Regions from separate parts of the Shewanella sp. W3-18-1 genome, predicted to be linked through region 3. Evidence: predicted binding sites of a transcription regulator. Region 3 holds the regulator's gene; each other region holds the start of a gene.
The links. The regulator sigma-54, encoded in region 3, starts transcription at its own class of promoters, with help from an activator protein. The targets are predictions, from matches to a motif close to GTTGGCACGNNNNTNGNNT.
Positions count from the first base shown of each region.

Region 1: fliD (flagellar filament capping protein FliD) is a predicted target of sigma-54. The motif match lies at 2,970-2,988, and genes of this name have one in related genera.
Region 2: fliE (flagellar hook-basal body complex protein FliE) is a predicted target of sigma-54. The motif match lies at 3,677-3,695, and genes of this name have one in related genera.

Region 1 is NC_008750.1:522,472-529,377, reverse strand. Features, by position in the region: gene SPUTW3181_RS02545 (flagellar hook-length control protein FliK) at 1-923, opposite strand, end outside; gene SPUTW3181_RS02540 (hypothetical protein) at 913-1,239, opposite strand; gene fliS (flagellar export chaperone FliS) at 1,208-1,588, opposite strand; gene fliD (flagellar filament capping protein FliD) at 1,602-2,948, opposite strand; gene SPUTW3181_RS02525 (flagellin) at 3,245-4,057, opposite strand; gene SPUTW3181_RS02520 (flagellin) at 4,295-5,098, opposite strand; gene SPUTW3181_RS02515 (hypothetical protein) at 5,244-6,257, opposite strand; gene flgL (flagellar hook-associated protein FlgL) at 6,270-6,906, opposite strand, start outside.
Region 2 is NC_008750.1:1,609,949-1,616,854, forward strand. Features, by position in the region: gene SPUTW3181_RS07380 (sigma-54 dependent transcriptional regulator) at 1-1,003, shown strand, start outside; gene SPUTW3181_RS07385 (sensor histidine kinase) at 1,113-2,195, shown strand; gene SPUTW3181_RS07390 (sigma-54-dependent transcriptional regulator) at 2,188-3,528, shown strand; gene fliE (flagellar hook-basal body complex protein FliE) at 3,750-4,085, shown strand; gene fliF (flagellar basal-body MS-ring/collar protein FliF) at 4,131-5,813, shown strand; gene fliG (flagellar motor switch protein FliG) at 5,806-6,852, shown strand; gene fliH (flagellar assembly protein FliH) at 6,839-6,906, shown strand, end outside.
Region 3 is NC_008750.1:3,931,787-3,938,692, reverse strand. Features, by position in the region: gene rapZ (RNase adapter RapZ) at 1-201, opposite strand, end outside; gene ptsN (PTS IIA-like nitrogen regulatory protein PtsN) at 198-641, opposite strand; gene hpf (ribosome hibernation promoting factor) at 644-931, opposite strand; gene SPUTW3181_RS17950 (RNA polymerase factor sigma-54) at 960-2,435, opposite strand; gene lptB (LPS export ABC transporter ATP-binding protein) at 2,539-3,270, opposite strand; gene lptA (lipopolysaccharide transport periplasmic protein LptA) at 3,267-3,821, opposite strand; gene lptC (LPS export ABC transporter periplasmic protein LptC) at 3,808-4,368, opposite strand; gene kdsC (3-deoxy-manno-octulosonate-8-phosphatase KdsC) at 4,365-4,916, opposite strand; gene SPUTW3181_RS17925 (KpsF/GutQ family sugar-phosphate isomerase) at 4,916-5,893, opposite strand; gene mlaF (phospholipid ABC transporter ATP-binding protein MlaF) at 6,547-6,906, shown strand, end outside.

The DNA of each region.
Region 1 (6,906 bases), 1.3 Mb from region 3:
TCTAAGCGAATATTAAGGTCAATCTTTCCAAGCTCTGGCGGATCTAACCTTAACTCCGCTTTTTTAATGTGTTGGTCAACTTGGAACCGAAGATGTTCTCTTAGGGGAGTCAGGATCTCCTGTGCTTGCTGCGCCAATGAAGCTGTCGGTGTTAACGATACTGGCCCCCATTGTGTTGCACTTGCAGCCTGTGTACTCACAATCGGCTGAGTACCAATGGCATTAATATCTTTCGCTTCATGGCCCCTGAGTTCTGCCAACACACGTTGGAACACAGAGGTATCGGCCTTCAAATGGTCAAAACGACTAGAGTCTGAGAAAGGAGTCGTCATTGCATCCTTTGCCAATGCACTACTTATTGGGGAAATCTCGGTACTCATACTGGCAGGTTGAGAAGCGCTTCCGACAAGCGCCATAGATGACGCCATACCACTGCTAAATAGCGCGCCTCTTTGTGAGGCAACTGATAGCCCAACTAAAGATGCGGAGGTTTGACCTACAGATTCCGTTTTAGATGCTTCAATCGGCAAAGTTACAGGAACAAGCGGAGCAACAACCGTTGGAGTGGTAAGACTGTTCAGAGACGCGAATGCAACATCATCGAGGCGAATAGACGTTGAGTTAATCTCAGCCTCGCTATTGAACATTGCCCCCTGAGTAACAGCATCCACACCAGTAAAAGGTGCTGATTCAACTAAATTATTAATATGTTGATTCAAAAAGGGGTTATAACCACTTTCTTGCGATTGTTCAGTGGTGATATCCAACGAACGCTCCTGTGGCATAGATTCAGCAGAGGGTTCTACTGGTAATGCCAACAACGTAAAGGATTCCGCTTTATCTTGATCCACTGCACTTGTCACTTTAGTCGTCACATTAGGATTTGTTCCCATATGACGAGTTGAAAGAAGATCAGAGATCATCTAAAGCTCCACTCACTTGCGTTAATTGATAGGCGGCTAAGCCCGATTGTTGTTCCCTAAAACGGCTCATCTCAACGGCTAATTCATCACGCGCCAAAATCAGCTCCTGTAGTACTTGGGCATGTACACGTTTTAGCGCCTCACGGGCTAACTTCTGCTCGGTATCACGGGCCTCACCCGCTTGTTGCAGTGCTTTAATCAAAGCGATATTCACTTTTTGGACGTTAGTCCAATCCTGAGCATCGGCATATTGACGTAAAGCATGCCCAAAACGCGCCCACTGCTTAATTGAGATTTGTCCACCCTTCTCTGACATTCGTAATCACCTGAGTAATAGGAACCAAGGCTTCAGCACTGTTTTCAACACTGGCACTGACAAGCTGACGGCTACAAAAGTCATAGAGGCGGTGTAGGCTGATAGCAACCTCACCACCGTTCTCAAGATCGAGCATTGAGTCCAATCCATGAACGATATTGAGGCATTTATGAATACTCATGCCTTTAGCTTCAAACCGTTGATATTCCATATGGCCTGCAGCACGCTCTAGCTCTTCCAATAACCCATCAAGCAACATACGCACCATATCATGGGGCGTTGCAGCAGCAACTTGTGCATCTAAAGCGGTTTGCTTGTAGGCATTAAATGGATCGTACTCATTTAACATTTATAACAACTTCCTATGAAAACAACTGACTAGCAGAATTAAATTGGTTAATGGTAGATTCCATCGCCGTAAACTGAGCCAAATAAATTTGGTATTTTTGATTCATTTGATAATCATGGCGCGCCATGCTGTCATTCACGCTTTTGATCTGTTTATTTAGTGCTTCCTGCTTTTGATCGATATAGCCATTAAACTGGGTAAAAGGTTTTAGGGTCTTTTCGATACTTTTGACATAGCTGTCTGGGCCCGTAAACATGGCTTGTACTTTTTCAGGATCACTTTTAAAACTATCGGTCAGCTTAGCATCGTCAATTTTCAGTTTTCCATCACGACCTATCTCGATCCCGATATCAGACAAACGCATCCCATTAGCAGCCGTTGCAAAAACCGAATCACGTAATCGAGACTGGAGTAAGCGGATAGAGGTATCCCCTTTCAACACACCAATTTGTGCTTCACTCACTGCGGTGGTTTTATCTTCCTTATCTTTATCGGAAGTACCTGAATCAGAAGTTTTAACGCCCATAGAACGGGTTAATTGATTAATTTGCGTCATTAAGGAATTAAATGAATCGACAAAATCCTTAACCGCTTTCTTATTCGCTTCAAAATCGTCTGTAACTTTAATCATGCTGCTTTCACCAGCCGCATGTACCTTAACTAATTCGAGGCTAACGCCATCAACCACATTTTCTAAGTAGTTACTGCTACTGGTAATATTGATACCATTTAATGTGAGTTCAGCATCTTGTGCCACGCGACGTTCTGTCATGCCCCAGTCGGCGCCATTAAACTCGACCTTCATTTGATTCGCGACGCCCGATTCCTTTGAAGACAGCATAAACTCGATTTGATTACCCGTGCGCACCAGTGACGCTTGCACACCAGGATTGCCCGCTTGTTTATTGATCAGATCCCGTAACTGAGACACAGAAATAGCCGCACCGCCATTAACCGTTGCTAAATCAATTTCCATACGCTTAGTCGGATCGCTACCGACTTGAATACTGATCACGCCCGATGTTGGTAACAACTCGTTTTCTGAGGAATAGGCTTTAGTCAACTGATGGGCTTGTGCAAGTTTATGTACACTCAGGTCATAGTTACCCTTTGGCGCATCGGATTTAACTGTTGCAGTCGCATTTTCGCCCGTCACAGTGGCAATTTTACTTTTCGCCGCATCGCCACCCAGTTCACTTAGCTTGGTGGCCATTTTCTTCATATTATTTTCGAGCAGCGTATAGGCATCTAACTGTGTTTTGCTTGCTGTTAGTTTGCCTTTGTAAAGCGTATCTTTACCGGCGCGATCTGCACCTATCAGTTGTTGAGCAAATTGTGCCGCATTCATACCTGAAATCATAACTACCTCCAACAAATTGAAAAGCAAAACACATGCCAAGGTAAACGCTTTGTTTTTTAAGCAGATTAAATAGATTTTATCGCTAAAAATAACAACTCACTTCCGTAGCTCAGTGTCAAACGGAAAGCCTACTTCCACTACTGAATCTGAAACAGCGATTGCGACACCATTGCATTGGCATATTTGGATGGCTTAAATAATAAAAATGCCAGTCAGCTTAGCTCACTGGCATTAACGCTAAATCTGCAACCTTAGGTTAAGCCAAGTAAAATAAGGCTAACGTAGATTGAGCTAGATTAACGCAGTAGACCCATCACTAAGCCAGTATTTTGGTTAGCAGAAGACAGTACTGTAGTACCTGCTTGAACCAGCAGTTGGTTACGCGTCATATTGGCAGATTCAACCGCAAAATCGGCATCCATAATACGGCCAGCAGCCGCTTTGGTGTTTTCAGTGACGCTGGCTAAGTTAGCCGCTGTATGGCCAAGACGGTTAATATTGGCACCTAAAGTTGAACGCTCAGTACCCACGGTTTCAAGAAAGGTATCAACAAGTGCAATAGCAGCATTAGCAGTACCGCCAGTTAAGGTACCTGCAACCGTTTTAGGAATGGCGCCTAACTTCACATCCAGTGTTTCTGCGGTTCCAGCTCCAATTTGGAACTTCACGCCAGTACCAGTAGTTAACACACCTGTATCAAATAATTTATTACCCGCATAGGTTGTATTTTCCACGATACGTGTAATTTCAGCGTTTAATTGAGTAAATTCATCATTTAGCGCTGTTAAATCGGCTGCTGAGTTCACACCGTTAGCCGCTTGAGTCGCCAATTCTTTTTGACGATTGGCAATGGTCGTTAACTCTTCTAACGCACCATCAGCAGTTTGCAGCATAGAGGTCGCATCTGAAATATTACGTGAGGCAGTTTCCATACCTTTCACGTTTGCATTCATACGGTTAGCAATTTGCAGACCTGCAGCATCATCTGATGCACTGTTGATACGTAAACCTGTTGATAAACGCTCCATCGCGTTAGTCAGTAAGTTATTGCTTTTGTTTACAGCGCCCTGTGCAACGATTGAAGCGTAATTAGTGTGAACACCTAACATATTAATTCTCCAGAAAATAACAGTTGTCTTGTTTAGACCTGAATTCAGGTATAACTCAGTAAGGCGACAGCGACTGCAGATAACTAAAACCAATATTCAAAAAATATCGTGTATAACAGTAAAAAGATCAGGGTGAGATACTATGTGCTCATCACGATAAAGATGTTAGGGCATAAAAAATGCCAGCAAGCTAAGCTCACTGGCACTCAAGACTAAAACGGCTTTAATTCAGCCTAATTAGCGCAGTAAGCCCATCACTAAACCCGTATTTTGGTTAGCAGAAGACAGTACTGTAGTACCTGCTTGAACCAGCAGTTGGTTACGCGTCATATTGGCTGATTCAACCGCAAAATCGGCATCCATAATACGGCCTGCTGCGGCTTTAGTGTTTTCAGTCACGCTGGCTAAGTTAGCCGCAGTATGGCCAAGACGGTTAATATTGGCGCCTAAAGTTGAACGCTCAGTACCAACAGCAGCAAGGAATGTATCCACGAGCGTAATCGCTGCGTTAGCACCTGTTGTTAGATCACCTGCTGCTAATGCAGCGTCATCGATAGCTGTTGTTGTAACGGCCAATGTTTCAGCCGTTCCTGCGCCAATTTGGAAAGTCACACCCGCTTCCAACTTAGTGAACAGGTTATTACCAGCATAAGTTGTATTATCGAGAATACGGGAAATTTCTTTGTTTAGCTCTTTAAACTCAGCATCCAATGCAGTTAAATCATCTGCTGAGTTCACACCGTTAGCCGCTTGGGTCGCCAATTCTTTTTGACGATTGGCAATGGTCGTTAACTCTTCTAACGCACCATCAGCAGTTTGCAGCATAGAGGTCGCATCTGAAATATTACGTGAGGCAGTTTCCATACCTTTCACGTTTGCATTCATACGGTTAGCAATTTGCAGACCCGCTGCATCATCTGATGCACTGTTGATACGTAAACCTGTTGATAAACGCTCCATCGCGTTAGTCAGTAGGTTATTGCTTTTGTTTACAGCGCCCTGTGCAACGATTGAAGCGTAATTAGTGTGAACACCTAACATATTAATTCTCCAGAAAATAACGGCTATCTTGGTTAAACCTGAATTCAGGCATAACTCAATAAGGCGACACAAATCCCTCAACACTAAAACCCAAAATCGTATTTTCAAAAATTAAATGCGCTAACTTGGGATTCAACTCAAAAAATTAGAGTAGCAATGCGCTAACTTGCTCACGGTTGGTATTTCCCTGCGCCATTAAAGATGTCACTTGATAGGAAAAAGGATAGGGTTGCATAAATTTATGCAAATGCTGGAGTTCAACCTTAGGCTGACTGGATGCGGTCAATTGCTTAACCTTTGCGAGTAATAAGCGATGGGAAGCGTTAATTTCCTCTATTTGTAATGTCACTTTTTTCTCAACCTTAGCGATTTTAGCTAAGGTGATTTTTAACTTTTCAGTATTATCAAAATGCCATTCACGGGGATCTTGCCAACTAAATATCTCTTCAAGTGGAATATTTCTTGGCTCACCAGCAGGGAGTCTTTGGCCCTCACCGACCATTAAAATCCCACCGCAAAGCTTTGTCCAAGTGTCATCCTGCGCCATAAATACAGTGTCATGGGGGGATGAACGATCAATACCAATCCCGATCGAAGCTAATACGGGCCCTATTATCTCTTGTAGCGCTAGGCGATTTTTATTTGCTGGTAAAAGCAAATGCAATGTTTGCTTTTCAGTAAATAGCGTTATGCGTTCATCGCGGTTCTTAGGCGAGGTGAGATCCACCCGCCTAAACTTAAAAAGATGCAAAGCGGCAGGCTGGGATACTGAAATCAAATTGAGATGATGATCGAGTAAACGCTTGCCTTGGTAGTGAGGTTTTATTTCAATAAGTTGACGCCTCACTTCTTCAGCTCTGTTTAAGGTATCCTCAATAATCGTATTCTTATTAAATAGGCAGGTTTGTAACTGCTTATTAAGCTGCCCCATTAACTGCTTAGCTAAGATTAAACTCTGTAATACAACTTGCGAAGCACTGATATTATGCTGCTCTTGAGTCACTTTAGCCCAACGACCATAGGCTTCTAACCTATGTTTAGGGATAGGCCGCGCCTTAGGGATGCTGCGCGGTGAAGCCGATATTGGTGCAACATATTGAGACGTTACCGTCTGACTTTGGTGTAATTGAGTAAGCGACTCACCGATCCCTTTGATCATTTAACTCATTACCTACATATGATTGAAAAGGGACAATTGACTAATCTGCACAAACGTTTGTTGAGTGATTTTTAATGCGGTTAGCTTCACATTGAACTCCGCGGTAGCGGCAGCATAATCAAGCTCCTGCGTTTCACCGATCACTTGCTTGCTAAATAACACCATCTCTTCATGGGAGCTTTTCACTAACGCGAGATTATTCTGCTTGCCACCAAAATCTGTAATAGCCGCGCCTATGCTATCTAAGGTTTCACTTAAGGCGGTTTGTATTCCATTAGCGGCGGCACTAAAGGCGGGATCGCTTGGCGACAAACTCGGATCCTTCAACACACTAATATAATCCATTGTTTGGTTTAGAATATCTTGCCCTGCATTAGAAAATAATAACTGCTCAGCGGTGACATTAGCCGTTGTCCATGAAGAATTTGAAGTTTGCACTGTTCTCTGATTGGCATCACCTTGATACACATATCGACCAGTAGCATCTTTAACAACGGGGATTTTATCAATCACATTACCTGAAAAAAGATAATTACCTGACTCATCTGTAGCATTAATATTATCCACTAAGCCTTTTAAGAGTTCTTCCATTTCTGAAGCATAGGAAGCTCTATCTTCTACCGAAAGGTTTGAGCTATTGGTGGCAATA
Region 2 (6,906 bases), 2.3 Mb from region 3:
AAGACACTTGATCAATCAGGTCGCAACCTCTGATGCAACAGTGTTGGTGTTAGGCCAGTCTGGTACGGGTAAAGAGGTCGTTGCTCGTAATATTCATTATCTTTCTGAACGTCGTGATGGTCCTTTTATTCCCGTTAACTGTGGCGCTATTCCTCCTGAATTACTTGAAAGTGAACTTTTTGGTCATGAAAAAGGTTCATTTACAGGGGCTATTTGTTCCCGTAAAGGACGTTTTGAATTAGCCGAAGGTGGCACACTGTTTCTTGATGAAATCGGTGATATGCCCTTACAGATGCAAGTTAAATTGCTACGTGTGTTGCAAGAGCGAGTTTTTGAACGAGTGGGTGGCACTAAGACGATTAACGTCGATGTTCGAGTCGTCGCGGCTACCCATAGGGATCTAGAGAGCATGATCAGCGGTAATGAGTTCCGTGAGGACCTTTACTATCGCCTTAATGTTTTCCCTATCGAAATGCCCGCCTTAAGCGAGCGTAAAGACGATGTACCTTTGTTGCTACAGGAGCTGGTGAGCCGTGTATATAATGAGGGACGTGGTAAAGTGCGCTTTACCCAACGCGCAATAGAATCGTTAAAGGAACATGCATGGTCTGGCAACGTTCGAGAGTTATCTAACTTAGTTGAGCGACTCACCATTTTATATCCAGGTGGTTTGGTTGATGTTAACGATCTGCCTGTTAAATATCGCCACATTGATGTGCCAGAATACTGTGTTGAAATGAGTGAAGAGCAACAGGAGCGTGATGCGCTAGCCTCTATCTTCACGAGTGAAGAGCCGGTTGAAATTCCTGAAACTCGTTTTCCAAATGAGTTACCACCTGAAGGTGTCAATCTTAAAGATTTGTTGGCAGAGCTTGAAATTGACATGATACGTCAAGCGCTTGAGCTACAGGATAATGTTGTTGCTCGAGCTGCTGAAATGTTAGGTATTCGCCGTACAACTCTAGTTGAGAAAATGCGCAAATACGGAATGACAAAAGATTAGTATTTTGTGTTTAGTGTTATTTTATTGATTTTAATCCCTAAAAATGTCTTTTAATTTGGCATAGAACCTGCAGTCACTGCGTCATAAGCAATTTTTTGACGGAGTGACTATGTCAGCCCACCCACTAGCGCAAATCGAGACATTCAAGCACACTAGCAAACAATGGAACCAACTGCGTGAGGCCGCAAATATGTCCAATCGAATGGAACATATTTTACAAGCGATGCCCTCTGGCGTGGTGATTTTAAATGGTGATGGTATTGTCACTGACGCGAATCCCGTCGCGGTGGAATTGCTAGAGCACTCTCTATGTGGTGCTCGTTGGATTGATGTGATTCATAGTGCTTTTGCACCTCAAGAAGATGATGGCCATGAAGTGTCTTTACGTAATGGTCGTCGAGTCAAATTAGCCATTACTCCTTTAACGCCAGAGCCGGGTCAGTTAATCGTATTAACGGATCTGACTGAAACTCGTCTTTTACAAAAAAATATTTCACATCTGCAGCGGTTATCTGCACTCGGTAAGATGGTGGCGACATTGGCCCATCAAGTCCGTACGCCACTCTCTGCGGCCTTGTTATATGCCTCTAACTTAGCAAGCCCTAAATTATCAGACTCTGCCAAGATTAAGTTTCAACAGAAATTGGTTGATAGACTTAATGAATTGGAAAGACAAGTTAACGATATGCTGTTGATGGCAAAAGGCCGTCAAGATGAGCTTGGCGAGTTAGTTTCTCTGAATGATGTGATGGTCAGTGTGATTGGAAACTGTGATCCAATTGCAGAGCAGCAAGGTTGCAAACTTTCCTTTACTGATACATCAAGTGGATTATTGCTGGCAAATTCAAGCGCGCTAAGTTCTGCAATTAATAACCTTGTCATCAACAGCCTCGAAGCTGGAGCGAGTCAGATCCGTATCCTTGCCACAGAGTCAAAGGATCAATTAATGCTAGAGGTTATTGATAATGGCAAAGGGTTAGATGCGAAGATGCAGCAAAAAGTGATGGAACCTTTTTTCACCACCAAAGCTCAAGGGACAGGACTTGGATTAGCCGTTGTGCAATCGGTTGTGCGTAATCATGGCGGAGAAATACAACTTCGCTGCCTACCGAATAAGGGCTGTACTGTTTCGTTAGTTTTCCCTCGTGCAAAATCGGCGGTTGTATTGCCTTTGGAGAAAACCCATGTCTGAAGCCAAGTTACTCTTAGTTGAAGACGACGCCTCATTAAGGGAAGCCTTACTCGATACTTTATTACTTGCACAGTATGAATGTATTGATGTGGCTTGTGGTGAAGATGCCATTCTTGCATTAAAACAGCATCAATTTGATCTCGTGATAAGTGATGTGCAGATGGAGGGTATTGGCGGTTTAGGTTTGCTAAATTACCTGCAGCAACATCATCCTAAATTGCCCGTATTGCTGATGACGGCCTATGCCACGATTGGCAGTGCCGTTAGCGCGATTAAACTAGGTGCAGTTGACTATTTAGCCAAACCCTTTGCGCCAGAAGTATTGTTAAATCAAGTTTCTCGCTATTTACCTTTAAAAACCAACGTTGATAAGCCCATTGTTGCTGATGAGAAGAGTCTTGCATTGTTATCACTAGCACAACGCGTTGCAGCATCCGATGCTTCTGTGATGATCATGGGACCCAGTGGTTCGGGTAAAGAAGTACTCGCTCGTTATATTCATCAGCATAGCAGCCGTGCCGAACAAGCCTTTGTTGCCATCAACTGTGCCGCTATTCCTGAAAATATGCTTGAAGCAACTCTCTTCGGATATGAAAAGGGCGCATTTACTGGTGCTTACCAAGCATGCCCTGGTAAGTTTGAACAAGCGCAAGGTGGGACTTTGCTGCTCGATGAAATATCAGAAATGGATTTAGGTTTACAGGCAAAATTATTACGGGTGTTACAAGAGCGTGAAGTTGAACGATTAGGTGGTCGTAAGACGATTAAGCTCGATGTTCGTGTATTGGCGACCTCAAATCGTGATTTAAAAGCGGTAGTAGCCGCAGGTGGATTTAGGGAAGATCTTTATTACCGTATCAATGTATTTCCATTAACATGGCCGGCGCTCAATCAAAGGCCTGCGGATATCTTACCGCTTGCTCGCCATTTATTGGCTAAGCATGCAAAAGCTCTCAATATCGGTGCTATACCTGAATTAGATGAACAAGCATGCCGGCGTTTACTTAGCCATCGCTGGCCAGGAAACGTTCGAGAGCTAGATAATATTGTCCAAAGAGCCTTGATCTTACGGACAGGTCCAGTGATTACCGCCAATGATATTATTATTGATGTGCAGGGTGCGTTGATAAGTGATGAATTTGAAGTGTCAGCGTCTGAGCCAGAAGGGTTAGGTGAAGAACTTAAAGCACAGGAACATGTGATTATTTTAGAAACCTTAGCCCAGTGTCAGGGTAGCCGAAAACTTGTGGCTGAAAAACTGGGGATCAGTGCTCGAACTTTACGATATAAAATGGCTCGTATGCGGGATATGGGGATTCAATTACCCAGTTAACTTCAGTAAAAGCATGCATGTTAGCAAATGCACTTTAATGCCTTTTAGGATTAAGGTGCATTTGTATCTTGCTGATTTACCTAGTGAGTTAATCTTCCAATGCTTTTTAGCATCCCTTATTTGTCTATTTTAAATGGCTAGTTTTAAACTTGGCCATTATTTTGCATATTCCTCATTATCGATATTTTGATCGTCAAGAATTCGACGACTGGGAGCTCAGCATGCAAATAGGCGCAAATACATTTCTGCAAGAAATGCAGTCACTCAAAGGTGAAATAACACCGTCTTTCGGTATCTCACCGAATATTATGCAGCAGGTAAATAACACCAGTGGTGCCGATTTCGGTCAGCTACTCTCGCAGGCTGTTGGCAATGTCAGCGGCTTACAATCAACGTCATCAAACTTGGCAACGCGATTAGAGATGGGTGACACGACAGTGAGCTTGTCGGATACTGTGATTGCCAGAGAGAAAGCAAGTGTGGCATTTGAAGCGACGGTACAAGTGCGTAATAAACTTGTCGAAGCTTATAAAGAAATAATGAGTATGCCTGTTTAGGCCCGAGAATAACCCAATCAGCAGGTACGAATCGTGAGCACAGAAATGATTGTCGGGTCTAATTCCGATTTAGCAGACCAAGGTGTCCAAGAAGAACATAAGTCAGGTGTGATGGGAAGCCTTGGCGGTGTCGATATGATGCGCCAAATTACCATGATCCTTGCGTTGGCAATCTGCTTAGCCCTAGCCGTTTTTGTGATGTTATGGGCTCAGGAACCTGAGTATCGTCCATTAGGAAAAATGGAAACTCAGGAAATGGTACAAGTACTCGATGTCTTGGATAAGAATAAGATCAAGTATCAGATCGAGGTTGATGTTATTAAAGTACCTGAGGATAAATATCAAGAAGTCAAACTGATGTTAAGCCGAGCAGGGATTGACGGTGGCACTACAAGTAAAGATTTTTTAACCCAAGACAGTGGTTTTGGTGTCAGCCAAAGGATGGAACAAGCGCGTCTTAAACACAGCCAAGAAGAAAACCTTGCCCGCGCTATTGAGCAGCTACAAAGTGTCAGTCGCGCAAAAGTGATTCTCGCACTTCCCAAAGAAAACGTCTTTGCCCGTAATACTTCCCAACCTAGTGCAACCGTGGTTATCAATACCCGTCGTGGCGGTTTAGGCCAAGGAGAGGTGGATGCCATTGTTGATATTGTTGCCTCAGCCGTGCAAGGGTTGGAACCATCGCGTGTTACCGTCACTGATTCAAATGGTCGTTTGCTTAACTCTGGGAGCCAAGATGGCGTTTCCGCTAGGGCGCGTAGAGAACTCGAATTAGTACAACAAAAAGAAGCTGAATATCGCACAAAAATTGAATCAATTTTAGTTCCCATTTTAGGGCCTGATAATTTTACTTCCCAAGTCGATGTTAGTATGGACTTTACCGCAGTCGAACAAACAGCCAAGCGCTTTAATCCTGATTTACCAGCATTACGCAGTGAAATGACGGTTGAGAATAACTCTACCGGTGGCACTACGGGGGGGATCCCTGGCGCTCTGTCAAATCAACCGCCAATGGAGTCAGATATTCCTGAAGATGCAACCAATGCATCTGAAAAAGTGGTTGCGGGTAACTCTCACCGTGAAGCAACACGAAATTTTGAGCTCGATACCACCATTAGCCATACCCGTCAGCAAATTGGGGTAGTCAGACGAATTAGTGTTTCAGTTGCTGTGGATTTTAAACCCGGTGCTGCAGATGAAAATGGGCAAGTGGCACGCGTTGCCCGTACTGAGCAAGAGTTAACCAACATTCGTCGTTTACTAGAAGGTGCGGTAGGATTCAGCACACAACGTGGTGATGTGTTGGAAGTGGTTACCGTTCCTTTTATGGATCAACTGATGGAAGACATACCATCTCCTGAATTATGGGAACAGCCGTGGTTCTGGCGTGCGGTAAAATTGGGTGTTGGCGCCTTAGTGATCCTAGTATTGATATTGGCCGTGGTTCGTCCAATGCTAAAACGCCTTATTTACCCAGATAGCGTCAATATGCCAGATGATTCAAGACTGGGTAATGAACTGGCGGAAATTGAAGATCAGTACGCTGCCGACACCTTAGGTATGCTTAATACCAAAGAAGCAGAATACAGTTATGCCGATGATGGCTCAATTCTTATCCCTAATCTTCATAAAGATGATGATATGATTAAAGCTATCCGTGCGCTTGTGGCAAATGAGCCCGAGCTTTCCACTCAAGTCGTGAAAAACTGGTTACAAGACAATGGCTGAGAATAAAACAAAAGAAGCCGCTGAAGTCTCAAGCTTTAATGTGAAGGACATGAGCGGTATCGAGAAGACGGCAATTTTACTCTTAAGTTTAAGCGAAGCCGACGCCGCCTCTATCCTCAAGCACTTAGAGCCCAAACAAGTGCAAAAGGTGGGGATGGCCATGGCCGCAATGGAGGATTTTGGCCAAGAGAAAGTGGTTGGTGTGCATAAGCTTTTTCTTGATGATATTCAAAAATATTCCTCTATCGGTTTTAACAGTGAAGAATTCGTTCGTAAGGCGCTGACGGCAGCATTAGGTGCAGACAAAGCGGGTAATTTAATTGAACAAATCATCATGGGCAGTGGTGCTAAAGGCTTAGACTCCCTCAAATGGATGGATGCGCGCCAAGTGGCGACAATCATCCAGAATGAGCATCCGCAGATCCAAACCATTGTATTGTCTTATTTAGAACCCGATCAGGCCGCAGAGATTTTTGGTCAATTTCCTGAAAATACTCGCTTAGACTTAATGATGCGAATTGCTAACCTTGAAGAAGTTCAACCCGCAGCCTTGCAGGAATTGAACGATATCATGGAGAAACAGTTTGCGGGTCAAGGTGGCGCACAAGCAGCGAAAATGGGTGGCTTAAAAGCAGCCGCCAATATTATGAACTACTTAGACACGGGCATCGAAAGCCAATTGATGGAAACTATGCGCGAATCCGACGAAGAAATGGCGCAACAAATCCAAGATCTCATGTTTGTCTTCGAAAATCTTATCGATGTGGACGACCGTGGTATTCAAATCCTGTTGCGTGAAGTACAACAGGATGTGTTATTGAAGGCGCTTAAGGGAACTGACGATCAACTTAAAGAAAAACTGTTAGGCAATATGTCCAAGCGAGCCGCAGAGTTACTGCGTGATGATCTTGAAGCTATGGGACCTATTCGTATCAGCGAAGTGGAGGTTGCACAGAAAGAAATCCTCTCTATTGCTCGTCGTTTAAGTGATAGCGGTGAAATTATGTTAGGCGGCGGTGGTGGCGATGAGTTCCTCTAATCCGAGTGACAATAAATTGTCGGATAAGATTGTCAGTGATAGTGAAATCGAATT
Region 3 (6,906 bases):
CAGCACTTTATCTTGCTCTGGCATATTACGAACATCGACACTAATGGCGACAAGATCGTTACTGCCTTTGAGTTGCTCAAGCAAACTGCCTATTAGTGGCAAGGGAAGATTATCGACACAATAATAGCCGAGATCTTCAAGTACCCTAAGTGCGACAGATTTGCCTGAGCCAGAGCGGCCTGACACTATGACCAGTTTCATCCAGTGATTACCTGATAGAGTTCCGTTTCATCATGCGTCTTACGCAGTTGTTTTAATATTTGTTTATCACTTAGCTTTTCTGCCATGCACGACAGCGTGCTTAGGTGCTGTTGGCATTGATCCGCCGGCACAAGCAGTGCAAACAAAATATCAACAGGTTGCTTATCGATAGCGTCGAAAGCTATCGGTTCCTCACATTTTACGAGTATTGCAATGGGTTGTGTAATATCGGTTAATCGACCATGTGGAATGGCGATACCGTTACCTATACCTGTGCTCCCCATCTTTTCGCGCGCCACAAGGCTTTCGAAGATCTCTTGAGATGAGAGGGTGGGGTACTGGGCAGCGGCTAAGTCACTGATGAGTTCCAGTACCTTTTTTTTACTGCCCGGAGTGGCGCAGGTAGTGCACTCCGGCCTCAGTATGGTACAAAGTTCCATTATTAGTGTTTTGTTAACTTCTCTTTGTGTTTAATAACCTGACGATCAAGTTTATCGATCAGGACGTCTATGGCAGCATACATGTCAGTATGCTCTGAAGTTGCAAAAACTTCACCACCGGTGAGGTTGATTCGCGCTTCGGCAATCTGTTGCATTTTCTCAACATTGAGCACAACGTGCACATTATGGATCTGTTCGAAATGGCGTTCAAGTTTTGAAAATTTTTCCTCTACATATGCCCGTAACGATTCAGTAATCTCGATATGGTGTCCAATGAGCTTTATTTGCATAGAAACGTCCTCCGATATCCATAGTAGGCTATAAACTTTTACGCTGATTGGAAGGGGGAATAAGCATTGCTTCTCGATACTTCGCAATGGTTCTGCGCGCAACATTTATTCCCTGTTCTGCCAGAAGTTGTGCCATCTTGCTGTCGCTTAATGGTTTTTTCTGGTTTTCCGCGGCAACCAGTTTTTTAATAAAGGCTCTGATTGCTGTGGATGAGCACTCACCGCCATCGTCAGTCCCGACATGGCTTGAGAAGAAGTATTTTAGTTCAAAAAGTCCCTTAGGGGTATGCATGTATTTTTGAGTTGTGACCCGTGAGATGGTCGACTCATGCATTTCAACCGCTTCGGCTATATCGTTAAGTACCATAGGTTTCATGGCTTCTTCACCGTACTCAAAGAAGCCTTGTTGGTATTGAACGATACAATTGGCCACTTTGAGTAAGGTGTCGTTACGACTTTCTAAGCTCTTGATAAACCATTTGGCTTCCTGCAGATGGCCACGAATAAATTGGCTATCTGCTTGGCTTTTTGTGCTGCGAGCCATGGCGGCATATTGCTGGTTTACATTGATTTTGGGCATGCAATCTGGGTTGAGTTCTACCACCCAACGGCCATTTTTCTTCGATACCGACACATCTGGGATCACATATTCTTCATCTATCGGTGTGATCAACAAACCTGGGCGAGGGTTCAGCGTTTGTATCAGTGCGATACCATCCCGAAGTTCATCTTCCTTCAGTTTGGTTTTACGCATTAACAGCCTAAAATCGCGAGCAGCGATCAGATCTAAATGATCTTTGATCAACATGCGGGCATTTTCGAGATGTGGTGTGTCCGGCGAAAAATGGGATAGCTGGATCAGTAAACATTCGCTGAGATCTCTTGCTGCAACACCAACAGGATCAAAGTGTTGGATACGCTTAAGTACAGCTTCGACTTCGTCCAACTCAATCTCAGGGTTTCCCATCGCTTCGAGAATATCTTCAGTGCTTTGGGTGAGATAGCCCTGATCATCAATAGCATCAATAATGGCCGTGGCAATGGCAAGATCGGTTTCAGAGAAGGGGGTGAGGTTTTTTTGCCATTCTAAATGTTCATGTAGGCCCTCGCTGGTTTCCCCCTGAAAGGGCATGTCATCTTCTCTACTGCCACCCGAACCTGAGTTGGGTGAGGCGGTAAACACTTCATCCCAAGTGGTATCCATGGGAAGTTCATCTGGCATCGATTCTTTGGTCAAGGATTCTGCGGTATCAACAGTGGAGCTATCTTGTTCGGGTGGCAGTGGGCTTGATTCGCTGAAATCTGTGTCTGATAAATTCTGGTTGCGTTCTGTAGGTGCGTCAAATTGCTCATCTTCCAGCTCAAGAAGAGGATTAGAGTCTAAGGCTTGCTGGATCTCTTGTTGTAATTCCAATGACGAGAGCTGCAACAGACGAATCGCCTGTTGTAATTGTGGCGTCATGGTTAACTGTTGGCCCAGTTTGAGCTGGAGTGACGCTTTCATGTTACCGCTGATCCCTACGTTATTATTTTTGAATGAGGCCGTTTGTTATCAGTGAGTGGAGTCTAGTCGCAATAATTTTATGCTATGGACTCCGCTGGAGTAACTATAGCCTGAATTGTTCACCTAAGTACACAGCCCTAACTTGCTGATTGTCTAAGATCTCTGCAGGAGTTCCCTCGGCAATCAGGTTTCCGTGACTCACAATATAGGCATGTTCACATACGTCTAATGTTTCTCGGACATTGTGGTCTGTGATAAGTACGCCTAAGCCACGACTCTTAAGTTGTTCGATAATTTTTTTGATATCGATAACGGAAATCGGATCAACGCCCGCAAAAGGCTCATCGAGCAGAATAAACTTGGGATTGGCCGCGAGGGCGCGGGCAATTTCAACTCGGCGACGTTCACCGCCCGATAAGGACATCCCTTGGCTATCGCGAATATGGGTAATATGGAACTCTTCGAGTAGGTGCTCCAGTTCTTCTTCGCGTTCTTCGTCTTTTAGCTCTTTACGGGTTTGTAATACCGCCATGATATTGTCGTGAACGGTCAGCTTACGGAAGATACTGGCTTCTTGTGGTAAGTAACCAATTCCTTTGCGGGCGCGAAGATGCATAGGATCTGCTGTTAAATCATCATTGTCGATAAAAATATGGCCTTTATCGCTTTTTACTAACCCAACCACCATGTAAAAGGTCGTGGTTTTACCTGCACCATTTGGGCCTAGCAAACCAACAACTTGGCCAGTTTTGACTGTCAGACTGACGTCTTTAACCACTTGGCGGTTTTTGTAGCTCTTGGCGAGGTTTTGTGCTCTTAGGGTAATTTGGGTCATTGAGAGTCCTGCTCTTTCACAGGTTTATCTGCGGGTGTTTGGGGTTTGAGATCATCCTGATAGCTTTCGGGTTGAATAATGGTTATCACGCGGTCATCACCATTCCCTGTGCTTTCTGCGATCAGTTTTTGTTGAATGATGTTGTAACGAATGAGGTTACCTGTCACTTGACTACCCGCTTGATCGAGGGAGGCCGAACCTGTGAGTGTTAATGTTCTTGTTGCCATTTCATAGCGAATTTCTTTAGCACTAGCAGATGCAGGGCGACCGTCATCTAAGATTTGGGTGTAAGTCGCGGGGTTGCCTGTTGCCACTAAGATTTTACTGGTTTCACCATCGGCAGAAAATGCGCGCAGCTCTTGTGCATTGATTTTAATCGAACCTTGGGTGACTTCTACTGGGCCAAAGAAGATGATTTGGTTGTTTTTAATATCCGCCGTTTGGCTCACAGCCTTGATTTTCACTTCTTGCTGCAGATCTGCGACTTTTGCATAAGTGCTCATGCTCATTATCAGCATTAAGCTGGCAAGTAATATCTTATTTTGCTTCATAGGTTCCTACTACCTGACTGGTCAATTGGACTTCCTGCGCGTTCAGGTCCGCATAAAGGCCTTGCCCTTGGATATTAAAATCTTTCCCTGTGACGTAAATGATACGGTCAGAGGTCATTATCATAGTGTTTAGATCAAGTTCTAAAAAACTAGTCGATAAGGTTTGTATCGGCTCTTCTGGGCTGATGGCATCGATAATAACATTATTTTCTAATACAACCTTGCCTGTTTCTTTGTTGAGTTGTCCTTGATCCGCTCTGATCTGCCATTGTGCTTTACCTTGGTCAGGATAAACAAGGTATACAGGTTGAGTGAAATAGGTTTGGCTTTTTAGCTCATAGTGTTCCATGTGTTTGGCGGTGACACGGCTATTCACTTGACCTTGTTCATTGAATTCAATGCTACGCAGATCTTCAATAATGTAATCAGGACTATCTGGGTTATTCAAGCTGTTGTCTGTTTCGTTACCCCGCTTTTGTTGTACTTGCCAGTAGAGGATGAGGGCAGTACCAAAAAAGGCAATGATAGCGAGGGTCACACGACTCATATGCTCATCCCGTGGGCCGAAGTGAACTTATTTTGGCTTAACAGCAGTAAATCGGTTAATTCCCGTAGCGCGCCATGTCCACCGTTGAGGTTGGTGACAAAGTGTGCCTGTTGGCGGACATAGGGATGACCATCGGCGACACATACTGCTAAACCTACCGCGTTCATCACCGGAAGATCGACAATATCATCCCCGATGTAGGCCACTTCTTCTGGGATGACATTATAGTGTGATAGTAGGGCTTGATAAGGCTCGAATTTATTATCAACACCTTGATAAATATCTGTAATGCCTAGGGCAGTCATACGATTGGCAACAATCTTAGATTGGCGACCTGTAATAACTGCCATGTTAAAACCGCTGGTCAGTAGCGAGCGAACACCATAACCATCACGGGTATGAAATGCTTTAAGTTCTTCACCTGCATTACTTAAATAAATGCGCCCGTCAGAAAATACGCCATCAACATCACAGATAAGCAGTTTTATTTTTTGTGCTCTTTGCCAAACATCATCGCTGATAGGGCCGTAAAATCCTTGCTGTGGCATTAAATAACTCCTGCTTTAACCAAATCGAGCATATTAAGTGCTCCGATAGGATGGTGATCTTTGTTTATCACGATTAAACCATTAATATTTTTACTATCCATAACTTGTAGTGCTTGAGCCGCAAGTGCGCTATCGGTAATTGTGATGCAATTGCGAGTCATCACATTGGCAATTGGCGTTGTACGTAGATTCACTTCTGCATCAATCACTCGACGTAAATCGCCATCGGTGAAAATGCCCACTAATTTATGCTGCTCATCAATAACCGCTGTCATACCTAAGCCTTTTTTGGATATTTCATACAGGGCTTCGGTGATACAAATATCGTGATTGACAAGTGGTAACTCGTTACCGCTGTGCATAACATCGCGGACTCTTAGTAGTAATTTTCGGCCCAGTGCGCCACCTGGATGCGACATGGCAAAATCTTCGCGAGTAAAGCCTTTGGCTTGTAGTAGCGCAATAGCGATTGCATCACCCATCACGAGGGTTGCCGTTGTGCTGGAGGTGGGGGCAAGCCCAAGCGGGCAAGCCTCTTCTGGCACTTCTATACATAAATGGATTTTGGCCAGACGCGCCATCGTTGAATCGGGTTTACCTGTCATCGCAATCACGGGGATAGCTTTTCGTTGAATGACGGGCATTAAGGCCAAGATTTCACTGGATTCTCCCGAGTTTGATATTGCGAGAATAATATCATTGTCGGAGAGTACACCAAGGTCCCCATGGCTCGCTTCTCCGGGATGCACAAAAAATGCCGGAGTACCAGTGCTTGCCAGTGTCGCTGAAATCTTATTGCCGATATGGCCTGATTTACCCATTCCCATAACAATAACTTTGCCAGAGCAGTTAAGAATTAACTCGCAAGCCTGTACAAATTCAATAGAATCAACATATTGATAAAGATTATCGAGGGCTAACTTTTCAATGTCGATAACTTTGCTGCCCCATTGGCGCAATTGTGATTGGTCTACCATGTCTATCTCTCTTCTTGCATTGTCTTTGTCGCCCCATGGATGGGATTGGAATAGCACAATTTGGTACGCGATAAAGATGATAAATAAAAGGGCATCCTGCCAAGGTTATGTCGTTTTCTATGCTACTTTGTCATGGCCTTTATTTTTAGATTCGGTTTTGCGCCACGTTTGTCAATATTGCTCATTTTGCCTGTATGACGGCCATTTACCGTCCACCAAGGGTTAATCACTAGGCTAATGAAGCAGAATAGCGTGTTTAGTGCTTGAATGTCTTGAGCAATATCATCGTCTTTATCGTTTATTTTAATGGTTTTATGTGAGAGGGCAGCACGCTTGCTCGCTTTCTCTTTTAAATATGAGCAGTTAAGCTAGGGTTGTTTAACCGTCATTCTAACCTTGTGCAGTTATGATTTAGCAATCAATTAAAATAATTCGATCATTTAATTAACTCACCAGCGAACCCTGTGTAACAGTTTTCGCTGGAAATAAAAACTTAGCGCGCATTTTCGCTGGAAATAGGGCAAATTGAAAGTATCGCGGGGCGATAGTGTCGATTCTGTTGTAGGTTAAAGCGCAATTACGTACAATTTACGGCTCTTCGATTGGTCTGTCTAAAACTCAGATCACCTCTTTTTCAAATATCGGAATCAAGCATGACTCAAGAACAAACGCCGCTGGTTGAGATCCGTCATTTGGGGTTTAGCCGCGGACAGCGTGTCATATATGAAGATATTAGCTTGTCTATTCCTCGGGGCAAAGTGACTGCCATCATGGGGCCAAGCGGGATTGGTAAAACCACACTCTTAAAGTTAATCGGCGGGCAATTAACACCTACGCAGGGACAAGTGTTATTTGATGGGCATGATATCCATGCTGTGAGTCGAAATGAATTATTTGCCTTACGTAAACGCATGAGCATGTTGTTCCAAAGTGGTGCTTTATTCACGGATATAAATGTGTTCGATAATGTCGCCTTTGCACTGCGTGAGCACTCGGGATTACCTGAAGAGATT